2 regions of the Desulfosporosinus youngiae DSM 17734 genome follow, and region 2 is predicted to be linked to the other one. Evidence: riboswitches for the same ligand, from Rfam matches in the RefSeq annotation. Region 2 holds a riboswitch; the other holds the start of a gene.

Region 1 (9,628 bases), 2.2 Mb from region 2:
AAGGCTGGGGGGAAGAGTGGCAGCAATATTTCTTCAAAAATGTAACCAAAGGTGATTTCGACTGGCAGTATGAACAACATGCGGCGAGAATTCTGCCCAATGGTGATGTTTTCGTTTTCGATAACGGAACCTATCGCTCGAAAAACGAGGCCGCCAGAGTTTCACCCGAAGACAACTTTTCCCGAGGGGTTATTTATCGAATCGACACTGCTAAAATGGAAATCGAACAGGTTTGGCAGTATGGCAAGGAAAGAGGCGCCGAATTCTATTCCCCTTATATTTGCAATGTCGATTACTACAATGAAGGACACTATATGATTCACTCCGGCGGGATTGCTACCTATAGGGGAAAACATACCGATGGTTTAGGCGCAATGCTCTTAAACAAATATAAGGATGAGCATATTCATCTGACCTTAGAATCCATCACTGTTGAGGTTGAAAATGATGACGTAAAATATGAATTGAAGGTTGTGGGCGGTAATTATTACCGGGCCAGAAGGCTTGCCCTCTATGATGAAACGACCAATTTTACCCTGGGTAAAGGAGAATTCCTCGGTGGATTTGGAGTAACGCCGGAATTTGGTTTGAAGGTTAAATTCAAAGACGCTGGAGAAGAACTGCCGGCAAAACACAAGCTATCCTTAATTCTTGAGGAAGATCGTCTGGCTCTTCGAGCAAGCTTTAAGGAAGGATCTGAAGTTTTCCTGGAATTGAAGGGTGAAGAGGAAACGAAGTTCTATTCAGTGCCCACAGTGGTTCATGATGTTACCGCAGCTTGTGTTTCCTTTGAGGAGCAAAGCGATAATGATTTTCAATTTTATGTAAGCCGAGAAGGGTTGACGGGCGACTTTAAGCTCTATTTAAATATTGACAATAAACGATATGACACTCATTTATCCGTGGCACTCTAGAAATAAGGGTTAACAAAGGAGTGAAGAAAATGTCCTTACCGCTATTAAATGCTGAGCAGTTCGAAGAGCTTATTTATGATAAGGGTGAGTCCTGCTTGGTTATCTTTTCCAGAAAAAGCTGTCATGTCTGTCAGGGAGTCGTACCTATCTTAGAAGACTTAAAACCGCAATTTGAAGGTCGGTTTGGTTTTTATTATGTCGATGTTGAGGAAGAGAAGGCTCTATATCAACGGTTTTCGTTAAAAGGGGTTCCGCAAATTCTCTTCTTCAAGAATGGTGAATACCAAGGCAAGTTAGCCGGTGCCGTTGAGGAAGAGGATGTCGAGGAAAGAATCACTGACGTGCTGAATTCAGAATCATGAGGTGGAGTGAGGAAATGGCTGGTAGGTATGATTTACTGATTATTGGCGGCGGACCCGCCGGGTTGTCCGCCGCGATTTATGGGGGGAGGGCTAAGCTTAAAACTTTGGTTATCAACAAAGGGACCGTTGGCGGCTTAGTGAATACGACCCGTGAAATTGTTAATTATCCCGGTTATTCGCAAATCAGCGGTTCTGATCTCATGCTTGACTTTAAGAAACATGCCGAAGGCTTTGGTGTGGAGTTTTTAAGAGATGAAGTTGTGAGTACCGATTTTTCTCAAGAAACTAAAATAATTAAAACCAAAAAGGGTAAGGAATTTGCTGCTAAGGCTGTGATCATTGCCGGCGGCAGTGAGCCGAGGCTCCTGAATATCCCCGGGGAAAAAAGACTCCGAGGCAGTGGGGTGGCCTATTGCGCTACCTGTGACGCGGAGTTCTTTAAAGGGGAGGACGTGGTCGTCATTGGCAGCGGGGATCAAGCCATTGAGGAAGGTATGTATATCACCAAGTTTGCCCAAAAAGTAACGGTCATCGTACTCCATGATGAAGGGATTCTGGATTGCAATAAAATCAGTGCCGAACGCGCCTTTCAAAATGAAAAAATGGAGTTTGTCTGGAACTCCACGGTGGAAGAGGTTTTGGGAGATGAGAGTGTTGAGGGAGTAAAAATTAAAAATATAAAAACAGGGTGTTCTTCAGAATTAGCCTGCCAGGGCGTCTTCTTCTTTGTCGGCATGGTTCCCTCCACTCAATATCTTAAAGAGAGTGGTGTCGGGATGGACAAGAGGGGATATATCCCCGTCGGCGTGATGATGGAAACCAATCTTGAAGGGGTTTATGCGGCCGGGGATAATCGGGTCAAATACTTGAGACAAGTGGTTTCGGCAGCCGGGGACGGGGCTGCGGCCGCCGTTGCGGCCGAGCGCTACATTGAAGAACTGGAGGCCTTTAATAGGAGCGTTCTTCAGAGTCAGCAAAAGGTTCTAATCCTCTTCTTTAATGCCTTAATCAACGAAAGTCTGGAATTTTGTACTTTATTAGAAGAAGTCAATGGTGAACTGCAGGCCGCTCAAGCCGAGGGTTACAGGATTGTCAAACTGGATATAGCCACTAAGAAGAATCTTGCTAAGAAATATGGTATAGAAAAAGTCCCTTCGGTTGTGATATTAGATCATGGTGACGAAATCGGCCGCTTAGAGTGCAGCAGGGATAAAGAAGCCGTTCGCAGGCAGTTGCCTTGAACAAAAAGTTTGGAGCAGCCATTATGCTTGACCAAGTTGTCGTTTTGTGTTAAGTTTAATTCGGTAATTTAATAAATGAGCAAGTGATTTTTCTCTAGCGGAGAAAGACAGGGGAAGTTCGGTGAAAATCCGACGCGGTCCCGCCACTGTAAGGGAGAGTTTCTGCCACATTCACTGAGGGAACTTGGGAAGGAGGCAGTAAATGAAGACCCCGAGCCAGAAGACCTGATTGCTTATGCTTTACTCACGATGGATGGGTGAAGGGATTTGTCAATTCAGCCCTTCTTTTTGAAGGGCTTTACTTATTTCAATGAAATGAAAAAGGGTGTGCAATGTTCCCCGGCGTCTTCCTATTCTAGTGAGGAATTCTTGGAAGAAGGTGTTCTCTATGCAGCTGCTTCAGATTTCTAATTTAGAGCAGCCGGAAGTGCTGCGGCTGAAAAATGTCTGGAAAACCTATCCCGGGGGTTATCAGGCGGTCAAAGGGATTTCATTCTGCATTCGGCGGGGGGAATGCCTGGGGCTGGTTGGAGAAAGCGGCAGCGGCAAAAGCACGCTGGCCCGTTGTCTGCTGGCCTTGGAACGGATGGATGAAGGGGAGATCTGGTTGAACGGCCGCCCGCTTCATAAGTTGACCTCTGCTCAGCTTTATCAGGCTCGCCGGGAAATGCAGGCGGTTTTTCAAAATCCGTCAGGTTCATTTAACAGTAAACTGACGATTATGGATTCCCTTTTGGAACCCATTCGCTGCCAGAATAAAGGTTGTCCCAGCTTTCTCGGCAGCCCAGGCATGAGTGAGTGGAAAATCGCAAGCAGCTTGCTGGAACGGGTTCACTTGCCCGCAAGTTACCTGGACCGCTATCCCAGTGAGCTGAGTGGCGGTCAAAAGCAGCGGGTTGCTATCGCCCGGGCAATCAGTGTGGAGCCTTCCCTGATTGTTTTAGACGAACCAACGGCCAGTCTGGACGTATCCATTCAGGCTAAAGTGCTTAATCTGCTGAAAGACCTCCAGGAAGAGTTGTGCCTGTCCTATCTTTTCATTTCTCATGATCTTAGTGCCGTTCACTTTATGAGCGAACGTCTGACGGTTATGCAGCGAGGAGAGATGGTGGATGTCTGTGAGGGGAAAGATCTTTTTGATAGCAGATAGGTATTTCTAAATATTATAGCCTCTAGAATGAGGTAATCCTAAAAACCAAAAGCGTCCGGATTGATTTTGATCAGTCCGGGCGCTTTTGTGCTAAGGGCTTTTAAAGTTAAACCCCGAAAGGCTAAGACCCGGAAGGCGAGACGAGAACTCGAAGGACCAGATATGCCCTATCGCCAAAAATTAGTTGACTAAAGCATCTAATAATAGTTGGCTAAGTCAGATAAATATGTTATTTTATAGTGAAATAATTATTGAGGAGGCAACCATTGAATTCGATATATACACCATTGGTGCACAGCATTCGAAAATTTAACCGATTTTACACGAACATACTTGGACTTTTAGATCATCATATGCCGGGCAGTGAATTCTCGTTGTCGGAAGCTCGTGTACTGTACGAAATCGGGCATATGGAGAATTGTACTTCTAAAAAATTAATTGAGGAACTAAGAATTGACTCAGGCTATCTAAGCAGGATCATAAAACGCTTCGAGAAGCACAATTTAACGTATAGGGTGAAGTCCAGTGAGGATGGCCGGTTGTATTATTTTTACCTTACTGATGTTGGAAAAGAAACGCTTTCAAGGCTGGATGACCGATCCAATCAACAAATCTATCAGATGATTGTCCAATTACAGGAGCAAAACCAAAAAAGGCTTGTCAAAGGAATCCAAGCAATTGAAAGTGCTCTGTCAAGAGATTCTGTTTTTGGAAACGAGACGATCAACTTGCGTTGCGAGTTGAAACCTGGAGATGTGGGTCAGCTAATTCATCTGCATGGTTGGATATATGCTCAGGAATGCGGGTTTAACCATGTTTTTGAAGGCTATGTTTGTAAGACTTTCTATGACTTCTTTGAAAGCTATAGTCCGCATAAGGATAGGTTTTGGTTTGCTGAAGTTGATGGAGAGATGATAGGAGCTATTGCAATCGTCGGACATTCGGCGGAAAAAGCTCAGCTTAGATGGTTTATACTTCATCCGGAATTTCGAGGAATAGGTCTTGGCAGCAGGCTATTGAATGAAGCCATACAATACTGTAGAGAGAAGGGATATAAAACTATATTTTTGGTGACCACGGAAGACCAAAAAACAGCTATAAAAATGTACGTAAAAGCTGGATTCAAAAAAGTAGCTGCGCATGAAAATCAGGCATGGGGCAAGGATTTAATTGAACAGACCTTTGAATTGAATTTATCGTGATTATGCCTGATAATATCTCCTGCTCTTATATTGTGCTAGAAAAATGCCAATGCATTTAGGTACGGATAAAGTTCAATTCGCATATGTATGCCGGCAAGCATGGGAATATCGAGATGTCAAGATGTAACGTTCCGGGTCCCACGTCAAACGCATGAGAAATAGCTAAAAGAGCGAAAGATATGGTAAACTTTCCCCAAGAGAAGAGGGGGGTTTATGATGAAAGAGCTCTTTGCAGAAATCGAACGAATCAATGACCCAAGGCAAGCCTATAAAACTAAGCACAAACTGATTGATATCGTAGTCATTGTGTTGATCGGAATGTTAGCCAATGCGGATACCTGGGAGGAAATCCAAATCTTTGCTGTTTCTAAACAGACCCTTTTGAGGAAGTATCTGGACCTTCCCCATGGTATTCCTTCGCATGATACCCTCCAGCGTGTCATGGCGCTTATTCATCCGGAAGTTATGAGGCAGATACAAACGGCTTTCAACCAAATGCTAAGCCAAGAAGAAGGAGAAGCCCTTAAGAAGCTCATCAATATCGACGGAAAAACGATGCGTGGCAGTGCGGTGAATGAAAAGCGTCCTCTGCATGTCGTCTCAGCTTGGTGCAAAGAAGATGGAGTCTGTTTTGGTCAAACCGTCGTCCATGAGAAAGAGAATGAAATCGTAGCCATTCCAGAACTCCTTAAGACCTTAACGATCAAGGGATCCATTATCACTCTAGACGCGATGGGTACACAAACTAAAATTGCCGAACAAATCATTAAGCAAAAGGGAGATTATGTGTTAGCCCTCAAAGAGAATCAAGGGAATCTATACAAAGACGTAGTCTTGTATTTTGAAGATGAAGAATTCCAAACAAAAGCAGCCTATACCCAAACGATAGAAAAAGCACGAAGTCAACTAGAGAAACGCCAATATTATCAGAGTGATGATCTATCGTGGCTGCCGGATCGACAGAAATGGAAAGGTCTAAAAAGTATAGGAATGGTCGTCAAAACCATTGAAAAGAAAGGTCAAATCAAGAAAGAGAAGAGATATTATATCAGTAGTTTGCCGCTGGATGTGGAGTCGATGGCGAAAGCCGTGAGAGGACATTGGGCGATTGAAAGTATGCATTGGCAGTTGGATGTGACCTTTCGAGAAGACAGTAACACGACGTTGGATAAAAACGCGGCATTAAACCTAAACATCTTACGCAAAATGTGCCTGCCTCTTTTGAAACGATTAGACATAGGAATGAGAGCTTCGTTAAAGGGTAAACGGTTTGCTTTTTGTTCTGATCCAGTCAAATATATCGAACAATTCATGCAAATGTAGTTTTTAAAATTCTCGTTACAAGCTTTATCAGATTAAGTGTTTTCATGCGTTTGACGTGTTCCGGGTCCCAGAGTATGACAAGGGACTCAAGTTTATGATTACAAATATAAGATGTTAAAGATAAGAAGAACCGAGGCGCAGCCCCGGTTCTTCTTAAAATATATCAGGGAGTATAAATTTTTGGGGGGTATCAGTGGGTACACCTTTATTTGTTTTGACGATTACTTTGTCATTACGACAATAATCGAGAGAAGATTATTGACAAGGATTAGAACATAGTATATAGTTAATGTAAATGATAATCATTATCTATTACCCAACTACATAGATTTACCGACGATTAATCTAGGAGGGTGAGTTAATAATGGACACAATGAATATTCAGGTTCACTCTACTAAGACAGATATAGAAAATCAAGAAATTCTTAATTGTTTGGCAAAAGAGAGTATTGAGATTATAACAGAAGAACTAGATTATTTCTATTCAAACAAAGAAAAAATGGTAGAGCTTTTTATAGAGAGGATTCGTACAGACGAAATTAAGGCTGGTATATTAAATGATTTTTTTGAGAAATGTTATTCGCCGGAAGAAGTGAATACTCTAATTGAAAGAATAGAGAGACAAGTTAAACGACAAGCAGGAATAACCCAATTTGCTAATAATTTCTCATTCATGAATGCCACGGATTCTTTGCTTATTGAACCTGAAGCAGTAGATGGTGTAAGGGAAGAAATTAGGACTTTAAAACTAAATCAGGTCATAGTAAAGCTAGTAGATTTAGCTTGGAAGAACACTTGCAAGACAATCCTGCCCTTGGGATTTTGCAAATATACTTCAAAATATAAGCCGGGTGAAGCCATATTAGCATCTATAGGGCTTAGTCCCAGAGAGATACGGGATGGTATTAAGGTTAAATTGACCAAGAGGCTTAAAGGTGCATTAAAACAACATAAAACTGAACTATCGAACCTGTTAACCCAAAAAATTATCAGTCAAATATTCTTCCAGCAACATTCCGGTAGTATAAATATTGAATTAATTAAAACAGCATAAGTTTTAGAGTAGGAATTTAATAGCACAATCCAAATTCTGGTTGAAAAATCAGAATTTTTTTTGTTTAAAAAAGGATTTACCGGGCAAGCTAAAAGCCTAAATGGAAATAGATGGTTTTAAAAGATAAAAGAAGAAGGAAATGAACGAACTCATGAAACCAACAGCACAGAACAACGTTGTTTATGATAAACCCCCACTCAAAGCAGGGAATAAGAGAATTATAAACACTAAAGGAGTGTTTCGAGACAATAGCCTGCTTACTCTAAGCTCAATCTGTTTAGGTTTAATGCTCTTAAATCGAATTATTTCAAGAAAAAAGTTTGAGTTGCCCAAAAAACCCCGGCCTTATACCTGCTCAATAAATGGTGTGACCGTATCTTGGCTTGGCCATGCTTCTATTTTAATTAACTTTTTTGGAAAAGTCATATTAATTGATCCGGTTTTAGAATCCAGGCTCGGAGTTACACTGCCCGGAAATTTAAATATCGGTCCTAAACGTTACTTAGCGCCTGCATTAACTGTCAATGAGCTAGGCCCTGTCGATTTACTGTTAATGTCCCATGGGCATGTAGACCATTTTGACTATCCAACCCTAAGGAAACTGCAATCTATAAATACAACTGCGATAACAGCCAAAAATACCTGTTTCTTATGGGACGGTTTAGTGTATCAAGATGTCAGAGAGATCTGGTGGGGGGAAGCCCTGAATATTGATGGAATCACAATAAAGGCTATTCAGGGAAGACACCGGGCTGCAAGATTACCCTGGCTTACAGATATGACGGCTAACAGTTATTTGATTTCCTATGGAGGAGTCAATATCTTTTTTGCCGGGGATACGGGGTATACACCTATTATTAGAGAGCAACTACGCGGCATACCCGTGGATATATTGATCGTTGGTATCGCTAATTACTTACCCACATCTTTGCAGAAAGACCACTGTTCCCCGGAACAGGCCTGGCAAATAGCCAAAGAAATCGGGGCTGCCCGGATTATCCCAATGCACTGGGGAACCTTTAAACTATCCGAAGAACCCATGGAGGAACCGCTGCCCAGGTTCCTCCATGCGGCTGGGTCCGAAAGGGGCAGAATAATAATTCCAATAATTGAGCGGGAATAGGGGAGTAATACAGATACTAATATTTGTTTGTATAAATAAGGAGTGCATGGACATACTAAAAAAAGCTTAAAAAACAAGGAGGAAATAATTGGTGTCGAATGAAAAGATTCCTAATCAGGATACTGAAGATGAATATGGGTATGATCCAGCGTATCGGGAAGATAATGGGCCAATAATGGCCCCGCCTTTTAGAGGAAACCCTCAGGAAGGCTTTCAGCGTCCCGGTTACCGCCCAAGAATGAGTGCCCCTCAAGACAACTATCAAGCTGAACCAAGAGGATATAGTTCCAGACGATATCCTATGGACGATCACGTTTATCCCGGAGACTATGGAAATGCCAGAGGGTATGGCGGTGTAAGACGCAATTATCCGTATTATTCTTACCATGAGCGTTATCATGAGGGACATCAGGACTATCGCCATAACCGTTATCATGATTATGATGATAACGATTATCGTCATCTGGGCTACCATGGCCATGGTTACTATCATCGCGGTTATCCCGGTCCCGGTTACTACCATCGCGGTTATCCCGGTCCTGGTTACTATCATCATGGTTACCACCATAATGATTACTGCCATAACGATCACTATGATTATCATCATTATGGTCCTTCAAGGGGACGGGGCTGGTTTGATCCGGAATATCTGAGCAGCATCATGAGAAGTCCGACGACTAATAATTTCTTCAGAGGGGTTGGAGTGGCAACAATTGCCATGCTCCTGGCTCCGCCAATAGCAAAGGCTTTGAAACCGCTGGCTGTTCAGGCAGTGCATGGAGTTACCAGCATTGTCGATGAACTTAAAGGGGTAGTGTATGAAGCCCGGGAAGATATTGAAGATATTTTTGCAGACGGAAAATGGGCTAATATGGAACATGAAGGCGCCATGAAGCAGCCTCCTTTTGACAACCAATAATTTAAGCGATTAATTTTTCCGAAGAATGTTTTAGTTATAGATCCCTCTTAATTAGGGATAATAAACATAACTAAAATGTGAGGAGGGAAAATTGGTGCTATTAAAAAGTTTTTGGTCTGGCGTAGGCTTAACTTCAGCACTATGGCTGTGGCGCAGGCAGCTAAGACCTGTAGCTGTTATGGGGGCAAAAGTTGGCTTGTTATTCATTGATGGCATACAGGATAATGTTAGGGCTGCCAAATGCGTTCTAAAGGATTTGAAACAAGATAGTCAAAAAACAGCCTATAAAGATTAAACCATGAATGCAACACAAATCCCTTAAACGGAAAGGGGAAGAAAA
Region 2 (9,628 bases):
TAAAGTTTTTGCAATCATGGCAATAACCATAGATCTCAAGCTTATGTCCTGTAATATCAAAATCTATTTTTCGTTTAAGCATTTGCTGCAGCTCGCCAATAGGACAGTCTTCAATCAATATTAACTTGTGGCAGCCTACGCATAAAAGATGGTGCTTATGCTCGTGGTGGTTGAATTCATATAGAGCTTTGCCATCATCGACTCGATTGGATTTAATGACTAAGTTCTTTGAGGCAAAGGTATCAAGAGTCCGATAGACAGTAGACATATCTATTGAAGAAGTTTTATCTTTTAAGGACATAAATATTTGTTCCGCTGTTTTTGGTGAGTCGGACTCTTCGAGGATTTCGAGAATAGCGGTCCTGTGCTTAGTATTCTTTATACCTTCTCTTTTAAGCAGTTCTTTATAGTTTATAGTTTTTTCCAACAAGATCATTCCTTAATTCTTTAATATCCTGATTATGTTCATTTTAATCCTTTTTAATATTTTAGCAATATTTCAGGGTGCTTATTTGTTGTGCTTTCTCTCAAAAAAGGTATCTAAAGCAAGCCTTTTTTGAGGGATTAAGAAGTAAATTAATGGTTTACAATTAGTAATAAACGAGTATAATTTACATAAGATGCAAATGCAAGGCAGTTGCAATTAGAAAAGGGGATAGTTCTATGCGTTCAAAGTCATTAAAGGTTCTTTGCTTGATGTTATTTAGTTTGCTGATATTAACCGGCTGCGGAGCAAACAACGAGTCTAAGACCACTGTTAGTCAGGCCGCAGATTCCCAGACCGGACGGACCGTCAATATAGCCACTTCCTTCTACCCGATGTATATTTTCACCTTAAATATTGCCAAGGATATCCCTAACGTTAATGTTGTGAACTTGACAAAGCCAACCACCGGATGCCTGCATGACTATGCCCCTACACCTGACGATATGAAGAATTTAGAGGGTGCTCAAATCCTGGTTATTAATGGCGCGGGAATGGAATCCTTTATGGATAAAATTACGAGTCAAATGCCGGATCTGAAAATCCTTGAGTCCAGCAAAGGAATAGAGTTAATCAAAGGAGACGGGGATGAAGGAGATAACCCTCATGTTTGGTTGAGTATAACGGATGCCATTACTCAAGTACAGACCATCGGAGATCAACTCGCGGTCCTTGATCCGGATAATGCCCTCAAATATCAGGAAAATACCCAAACCTATATTGAAAAACTCGCGGCCTTAAGAACAAAAATGCATCAGACGCTAGATGGCGTTCAACAGCGTAATATCGTTACTTTCCATGAGGCCTTCCCCTATTTCGCTAAAGAATTCAACTTGAACATTGCAGGAGTTATTGAACGTGAACCGGGCTCTGCCCCCAATGCTAAAGAATTGGGAGAAACTATCGAGAAGATTAAGGACTTGAAAATTACAGCTCTTTTTGCAGAACCACAATATCCTGTTAAAGCTGCTGAGACGATTGCCGGCGAGACGGGGGCGAAAGTATATACTCTTGATCCAATCGTAACGGGGCCAATGGAGGCAGACGCCTATCTTAATCTTATGGAAAGTAATCTCCTAACCCTGCAAGAGGCTTTAAGATGAGAAAACATCATAAATGCGCCAATTCTGAATGCAAAACCTGCGAATGCGGTTTATGTTGTACAAAAATCAATAATTTCGGGGTAAAACGCAGCGGCATAGATATATTAAAAAATGTCAATCTCCACATTCATTGTGGAGATTTGACGGCTATTATCGGACCTAACGGAGCGGGGAAAAGCACGCTTCTTAAGGCTATTTTAGGGGAAATCTCCCATACAGGTGAACTCCAATTTCTTGATGCCCAAAATAATGGGACAACAAGACCGTCCATAGGATATGTTCCCCAAAAGCTCGATTTGGATTCCAGTTCCCCTACGAGTGTCCTGGATTTATTCGCTGCGGCACATACCAATATGCCAATCTGGTTTTCCTACCCTCAAAAGATGCGCGAACGTGTCCGGGAAAGCCTGGCGCGCACTCAAGGGGAGCATCTGATCAATAAACGGCTGGGGGAATTATCGGGCGGTGAGTTACAGAGAGTATTATTAGCACTTGCCCTGGATCCAATTCCCCATCTTTTGCTGCTGGATGAACCCGTATCGGGCATTGATCAGAAAGGATTGGAATTGTTCTATGAAACAGTTTCGACCTTGCGAAAGAACTATGATTTGTCGATTATCTTAGTTTCCCATGATCTCAGTTTAGTTGCGGAGTATGCAGACCGGATAGCCTTTGTCAATAATAAGACAATCGAATGCTGCGGGACTCCGCAGGAGGTCTTTACCAATACCAAAGTAATTCAAACATTCGGTTTAGATTGGTCTAATCGTTTCCGGCGGGATGAAAAGGATAGGGTGGATAATGCACTTATGGTATAGCTTGGTCGATATATTGCTTCCTTTTGGCTGGTTACAGCATGGCTTTATGAAGAATGCCTTATTGGGCGTTTTGTTGGTAACTCCGATTTTCGGCTTGCTGGGAACCATGATTGTCAATAACAAGATGGCTTTCTTTTCTGATTCATTAGGTCACTCAGCTTTGACCGGAATCGCCATCGGGGTTATCTTAGGTATTAAAAATCCCGTCTGGTCCATACTTTTCTTCTCTGTCTTGATTACTATTGCCATTTTAGTGGTTAAAGAGGCCAACACGGCTTCGACGGATACGATCATTGGCGTCTTTTCTTCAACCGCTGTGGCCCTGGGCCTGGTCATACTTTCCCATAATGGCGGTTTTAATAAATACTCAGGGTATCTGATCGGGGATTTGTTAAGTATTAGTTCGACGGATTTACTGACACTTGGCATAGTATTCATACTGGTTATCTTATTATGGGTCGTAATGTTCAATAAGCTTTTGCTGTCCAGTATGAACCCGTCTTTGGCTCGCAGCAGAGGGATCAAGGTTAAACTGTATGAATATCTATTTACGTTAATGATGGCGGTCATCGTAACAATTTCCATACAATGGGTAGGAATATTGATTATTAGTTCGCTGCTGATCATACCTGCCGCCGCTTCGCGGAATATCGCTAAAAATATGAGGCAATATCATGTTTACTCAGTCTTAATAGCCCTTATTTCCGGGCTGTCAGGCTTAATCTTATCCTACTTTTGGGGAACAGCCACCGGGGCAACGATCGTATTGGTTACATCAGGATTTTTCGCGCTGACCTTTATCATGAAATTAAGATTGAGGTAAGACACGCGCAAAACTTTATGGTTGACATACTTGGCTAAGATAAGATACGATAACATTAAACTAACTAAATAATGGGATAAAGGTGCGAGTACTACGGTACAGCTTAAAAGGGAAGCAGGTAAAAGTCCTGCACGGTCCCGCCACTGTAATGGGGAGATGTTTCATATCAGGCCACTGGTCCATACCGGGAAGGCGTGAAGCATTAGTGAACCAAAGTCAGAAGACCTGCCTTTATTCGGGGAACCAATAACTCTACGAGCGATAGGGGGGTTCATTACTAAGTTGTATTCAGGGATATACACGACCTCTTGGCGCTCATCGTCAAGGGGTTTTTTAATTGGCAAAAAGGGAGGCCGTAACGGATGATCACGGAAATTATTAAAAGAGACGGAAGGCTTGAACGGTTTAATTCTGAGAAGATAGTGCATGCCATTTTTAAAGCTGCCACGGCTTGCGGAGGATCGGATTATGAGCGTGCTGAGGAAATAGGCAGACAGGTTGTCGAGGCTTTACAAAGAAGTTATGGGGACAAGCAACCGGATGTAGAGTCAATCCAAGACCTTGTTGAAAAGGTGCTTATCGAAAACGGACATGCCAAAACGGCGAAAGCCTTCATCCTTTATCGTCAGAAAAGGAAAAACTCCCGTGAGATGGATGCTCTGATTGGAGCGACCATCGGCATGTTTTCCGACTACTTAGGAGACAGGGACTGGCAAATAAGTGAGAATGCCAATGCGCAAAAGAGTATTAATGGTTTAAACAATTATATACGGGAAATTTTCACGAAAAAGTATTGGCTTTACGAAATCTATCCTCAGGAAGTCCGGGAGGCGCATGAAAGCGGGGATTGTCACATCCATGACCTGGGTTTTTTCGGACCTTATTGTGCAGGCTGGGATTTGAGACAGCTCCTGCTGGATGGATTCGGAGGAGTGCCGGGCAAGGTGGAAAGCGGGCCGGCCAGGCATTTGCGATCCTTTCTTGGACAAATCGTCAATTCTACCTTTACAACCCAAGGGGAAACCGCCGGGGCCCAGGCTTGGTCAAGCTTTGACACCTTCTGTGCGCCATTTATACGGAAGGACAGGCTGACCTTTACCCAAGTCAAACAGTGTTTGCAGGAATTTGTGTTTAACATCAATGTTCCCACGCGAGTCGGGTTTCAGTGCCCCTTTTCCAACCTTACCTTTGACATCCGGGTGCCTTCAACCTTGAAAGATGAAAATGTTATTATCGGCGGGAACTATACAGAGGATAAATATGGAGATTTTCAGGAAGAGCTGGATATGTTTAACTTGGCGTTCTGTGAAGTGATGCTGGAAGGAGATTCTAAGGGAAGAGTGTTTACCTTCCCAATCCCAACCCTTAATGTCACCGAAGACTTTGAGTGGGGAAGTCCTGTAACAGATGCCTTTATGAAAATTACGTGCAAGTATGGCATTCCGTATTTCGCGAATTATGTCAACTCGGATTTGTCGCCCGAAGATGCCGTATCCATGTGCTGCCGCTTAAGGCTGGATACCGGCGAGCTTAGGAAAAGAGGCGGGGGCTTGTTTGGGAGCAATCCTCTGACCGGATCGATTGGTGTATTTACCATAAACCTCCCCAGATTAGGCTATCTGTCTAAAACAAAACAGGAATTCAAGGAACGTCTCAAGCACATGGCAGAAATCGGGCGCACAGCCTTGGAAATCAAACGAAAAATTATTGAGCAGCAGTCAGATAAGGGCTTGTATCCTTATTCATGCCATTATCTGAGGCATGCCAAGGAGCGGACCGGGAGGTATTGGCATAATCATTTCAGTACGATCGGGATCGTCGGAATGAATGAGGCATTACTGAATTTCATGGGAAAAGGAATTGAAACTGAAGAAGGCCGGGAGTTTTCGCTGAGTGTCATGAATTATTTAAGAGAGCTGCTGCTTAATTTTCAACAGGAGACGGGAAACGTCTACAATTTAGAGGCGACACCGGCAGAGGGAACCTCCTACCGTCTGGCTATGCTGGATACCAAAAAATACGACTCAATCATTACAGCGGGTGATAAGGTTCCGTATTATTCCAACTCTACCCAACTCCCGGTGGGTTATACGGAAGATATTTTCGAAGTTTTGGAACTCCAGGATGAACTGCAGTCTCTATACACCGGGGGAACAGTTCAACACCTTTATCTGGGAGAGGCAGTTGAGGACATTAATGTTTGTAAGCGGCTCATTCAAAAGACATTCACCCAATTTAAAATCCCCTACATCTCAATTACTCCGACCTTCAGTATTTGCGAATCTCACGGATACATCAGCGGGGAACATTTCAGCTGCCCCGAATGTAGCGCCGAAACTGAAGTCTGGTCCAGGGTGACAGGATATCTTAGACCGGTTAAGAACTATAATCTTGGCAAGCAGGAGGAGTACACGCAGAGGAAACAATTTGTGATTTCGGAGGCGGTGTGATGAATATTGCAGGATTTGTGAAGACGTCATTCGTTGACTATCCAGGGAAGATAGCATCTGTGGTGTTTACTCAGGGCTGTAATTTAAGATGTGGTTATTGTCACAACCTTAGTCTGCTTGATACGGATTACACTGCCAAGGGCATTCCGACCGAAGAACTATTCCAATGGCTTTCTAAACGAATAGGAATGATTGATGCAGTGGTTGTAAGTGGCGGGGAGCCGACGCTGCAAAAGGATCTTTATGGTTTTATCGAAGGCTTGAAAGCAATGGATTTGCTTGTCAAGCTTGATACGAACGGAACGAATCCGGATAGTTTGAGAAGGCTGCTGGCGGATAATCTGCTGGATTTTATCGCTCTGGACTTAAAGGCTCCCCTTAGCAACTATGAAAGAATTACAAGGACAAAAGGGCTTAAGTTATCGTCAATTATAGAAAGTGTGGAAATCATTAAACATAGCGGACTTGCTTATGAATTCAGAACAACACTTTGCCCTGAACTAGAGGTGGAGGATATATCCAGTATTATCTCGGATTTTGAGATTGCTTCTAATTATGTTGTGCAGAGTTGCAGAAGCACGGAACTTAGAAAAGCAGCGAAGAATAAGCAGAATTTCAGAAGATTAACTCTATGCTTTAACAGAAATTCGATGTTATCTTTGCGAGGCTTTGGGGTTTCGGGCAATGACCAGCCTGCCGGGATTGGGAGCAGCTATCCGCCGCTCCATAGTGACCGCCCGGACATAATGTCACTTTGAGGTGTCAGGGGAGTTGTTTTTAAATGCAGCTTGAATAAATTAGTGTAGGAGGGATCGTCATGATTACTGCCACTGCTCATAGCTTAGAAAGTGTTGTTTCCAGACTGGGGTTAGACCCGCTTAAGGTAAGTTGTTTTATGGATCAGTGGTTGCTGACTGCCCACGAGGTCTCTTTCGAAGAAGCTAATGAAATAGCTTGTATATTAAACAAAAAGAAACGAGCCACCAAGTATTACTTAGCACCGGATCCGGCACAAGAGGGTAATCAAGTCGTACTGATCGTCAGAAAAAATCGTGTAGTTACGATTCTCACTCAGATCACAAATTCGTTCTTCGGGGTTCCCGAGGCTATGACGGTGAATGGTTCACGTATGATCAGAACCCTTGGAGGCGATATGTATGAAGATAATGGCAATTGGGTCAGACAACTTAGAAGAAGACGAGAAAAGTACTTTTTTAAAAAGAAACAGAGATGTTAATAAGGTGATTCCAGCTTAAATTTTTCGTGCGGTTCTTAAAAACCATGAGGTTGATTCGGAGGGTCAACTTCATGGTTTTTTGTTTGTCATGGTTTCGGATGAAAAGCTGAGTATTGACATATAGCTCATCTGAGTATATTTTACATATAAGTTAGAATGGTAAACTATAGTCTGTTTTTATAGAAAGGTGAAACCGGTGACGAAAGATACAATAATATTAACGCCTGCCTTAGAAGATTATCTTGAAGTGATCTTGGAGTTAGATGAAACCGAAAATGAAATCAGGGTAACCGATGTTGCTGAAAAGTTGAATATTGCTAAATCGACGGTTACTATCACACTTAATAAATTAAAGGGTTTAGGGCTGGTTACTCAGGAGAGCTATGGGCCCATCCTACTGACCCGGGCCGGTAAGCTATGTGCTGTAGACGTGAAAAATCGTCACCGGGTACTTAGAAAGTTCTTAGTAGAAGTGCTGGGAGTTGATTATCAGACAGCGGATAAAGATGCATGTTTGATGGAACATGTGGTAAGTCCGGTTACCATGAAAAGAATGGCAGAATTTATTGTTAAGACTCAGGAAGCCATTGACTCCAAAAAATGATTCCAAAAACTATGTACGAAACTGTTAAATCGTATTGACATTCATTATCAATAAGGTTAGAATTAAAGCAGATCATCAAAAGAGTGGTATTGACGATGTGTTATAGGATTGAGGATATCTTTAATCAAAAAGGACTTGCTTAACAAGGATAATAAACTATAGGGTGGAAAGAGTTTGACAAAGAGATCGTAGATCTAAACCGGGGGTCGTTTAAAAAGAATAACTGATAACGATTATTAAAATCGGACAATTTGCTGATTAAGACATTAAGTTAATTCCAGTTTGGTGAACATCAGAATTGCTCTAAATATAACATAAGGAGGTCAATATGATGGCATTATCAAAAGCACGGTTAAATACCACCTATACTGTGAATAGTGTTAAGACTGATTATGATGATATTCGTGAATTCTTGTTTACGCTTGGATGTTATCCTGGGGAAAAGATAACGATTATTTCAAAATTGGCCTCTAACTATATTGTTAACATCAAAGATGCAAGGTACAGTATAGACGAGGATTTAGCAAACGCAATTATGGTATAAACTTAAGCGTGAGGCTCCCACTTCTGCAACCGGGAGTGGGAGTTCATAAGACTACTTAAAAATCATGGCTCCAGCGATAGGTGTTGCTGGAGACTTGATGTTAGTGTTAGTTGACAAAGTTCACTGGCACTACTTATAGAGAGAAACGTTAATCAAAAAGTTAGGCCAAGCTAACTTTTTTAAAGGAGGAGCATATGAAAATTGCATTAGCGGGAAACCCCAATAGTGGGAAAACAACATTGTTTAATGCTATCACAGGTAAAACCGAACATGTAGGAAACTGGGCCGGGGTTACCGTGGAGAAAAAGGAAGGTAGTGTTAGACAGAACCTTAACCCAAGGAACGAAGATCTGGTTGTAGTAGACTTACCCGGCGCGTACTCCATGTCGCCGTACACCAGTGAAGAGTCCATAACCAGAGACTTCGTGCAAAACGAAAATCCTGATGTTATCATCAATATTGTCGACTCGACCAATTTAAGCAGAAGCTTGTTCTTTACTACACAATTATTAGAACTGGGTATACCTGTTGTTGTCGCCCTCAATAAGAGTGATTTGACGGACAAAAAGGGAAACATTATTGATGTTCCGGCGTTGAGTGATGCACTTAAGTGCCCTGTTGTTCTGACTGCAGCGACAAAATCATCAGGTAACGGCCTGCTTCAGCTGATAGATGCTGTAATAACCCTTGGTAAGTCAAACAAAAAGCAAATCCCTCCGAATATTAGCGGTGCCAAGAAAGCCTCAACCAAGGAAGAATTTGAAAAAGCGGATAAGAAACGATATGCCTTTGTAAATAATGTTGTTACGGAAGTTGAGAGAAGAAAAATAAGCTCGGAAAAGCAAACCCTGCAGGACAAGGTTGATAGGGTAATAGCTCACAAATGGCTGGGGATTCCGATTTTCGCGCTAATAATCTGGCTGGTGTTTTCAATCTCCCAGTCCTGGGTTGGACCGTGGCTGGCAGATACCTTCGTCGGATGGATAGACTTGTTTTATGAAAATGTAGCCTCACTGTTAGGCGAAGACGTGAATCCGGTTATTGGTACCTTGCTTCTTGATGGCATCATCGGCGGTGTGGGTGCAGTCATTGGATTCCTGCCACTGATCATGGTACTGTTTTTCTGCCTGGCACTATTGGAAGACTGCGGATATATGGCTCGTGTTGCTGTTGTTATGGACAGATTCTTTAAGAAAGTCGGCTTATCCGGCAAATCGATTATACCGATGATTGTTGGTACCGGTTGTGGGATCCCCGGGATTATGTCAACAAGAACTATTAAAAATGAACGACAAAGACGTACCACAGCGATGCTAACCCCATTTATGCCTTGCGGTGCAAAGCTTCCCATCATTGCCCTTTTCGCGGGTGTTTTCTTCGGTGACAATGCCTGGGTCGGAACATCAATGTATTTTCTGGGAATTATTGTAATCATTATAAGCGCCTTGATTATCAGGCAAATCACAGGAGACTTTTCCAGATCCTATTTCATCATGGAACTTCCTGAATACAGAATTCCGAGTATCAAGAGAGCAGCCATCTCCATGTTAATGAGAGCAAAAGCA

Evidence for each region. A riboswitch is a leader RNA that binds a small molecule or an ion and turns the genes downstream of it on or off. The one in region 2 is predicted to bind cobalamin.
Region 1: another riboswitch for cobalamin. It lies ahead of DESYODRAFT_RS12490 (ABC transporter ATP-binding protein); the one in region 2 lies ahead of DESYODRAFT_RS02290 (ribonucleoside triphosphate reductase).

The regions. Positions count from the first base shown of each region.
Region 1 is NZ_CM001441.1:2,703,888-2,713,515, forward strand. Features, by position in the region: gene DESYODRAFT_RS12475 (aryl-sulfate sulfotransferase) at 1-914, shown strand, start outside; gene DESYODRAFT_RS12480 (thioredoxin family protein) at 944-1,276, shown strand; gene trxB (thioredoxin-disulfide reductase) at 1,291-2,517, shown strand; cobalamin riboswitch at 2,586-2,764, shown strand; gene DESYODRAFT_RS12490 (ABC transporter ATP-binding protein) at 2,906-3,667, shown strand; gene DESYODRAFT_RS12495 (bifunctional helix-turn-helix transcriptional regulator/GNAT family N-acetyltransferase) at 3,934-4,869, shown strand; gene DESYODRAFT_RS12500 (ISAs1 family transposase) at 5,083-6,192, shown strand; gene DESYODRAFT_RS12505 (hypothetical protein) at 6,557-7,246, shown strand; gene DESYODRAFT_RS12510 (MBL fold metallo-hydrolase) at 7,386-8,369, shown strand; gene DESYODRAFT_RS12515 (hypothetical protein) at 8,461-9,288, shown strand; gene DESYODRAFT_RS12520 (hypothetical protein) at 9,383-9,583, shown strand.
Region 2 is NZ_CM001441.1:468,333-477,960, forward strand. Features, by position in the region: gene DESYODRAFT_RS02270 (Fur family transcriptional regulator) at 1-436, opposite strand, end outside; gene DESYODRAFT_RS02275 (metal ABC transporter substrate-binding protein) at 664-1,587, shown strand; gene DESYODRAFT_RS02280 (metal ABC transporter ATP-binding protein) at 1,584-2,405, shown strand; gene DESYODRAFT_RS02285 (metal ABC transporter permease) at 2,389-3,228, shown strand; cobalamin riboswitch at 3,292-3,475, shown strand; gene DESYODRAFT_RS02290 (ribonucleoside triphosphate reductase) at 3,591-5,678, shown strand; gene DESYODRAFT_RS02295 (anaerobic ribonucleoside-triphosphate reductase activating protein) at 5,678-6,436, shown strand; gene DESYODRAFT_RS02300 (hypothetical protein) at 6,496-6,915, shown strand; gene DESYODRAFT_RS02305 (metal-dependent transcriptional regulator) at 7,112-7,519, shown strand; gene DESYODRAFT_RS02310 (FeoA family protein) at 7,848-8,063, shown strand; gene feoB (ferrous iron transport protein B) at 8,258-9,628, shown strand, end outside.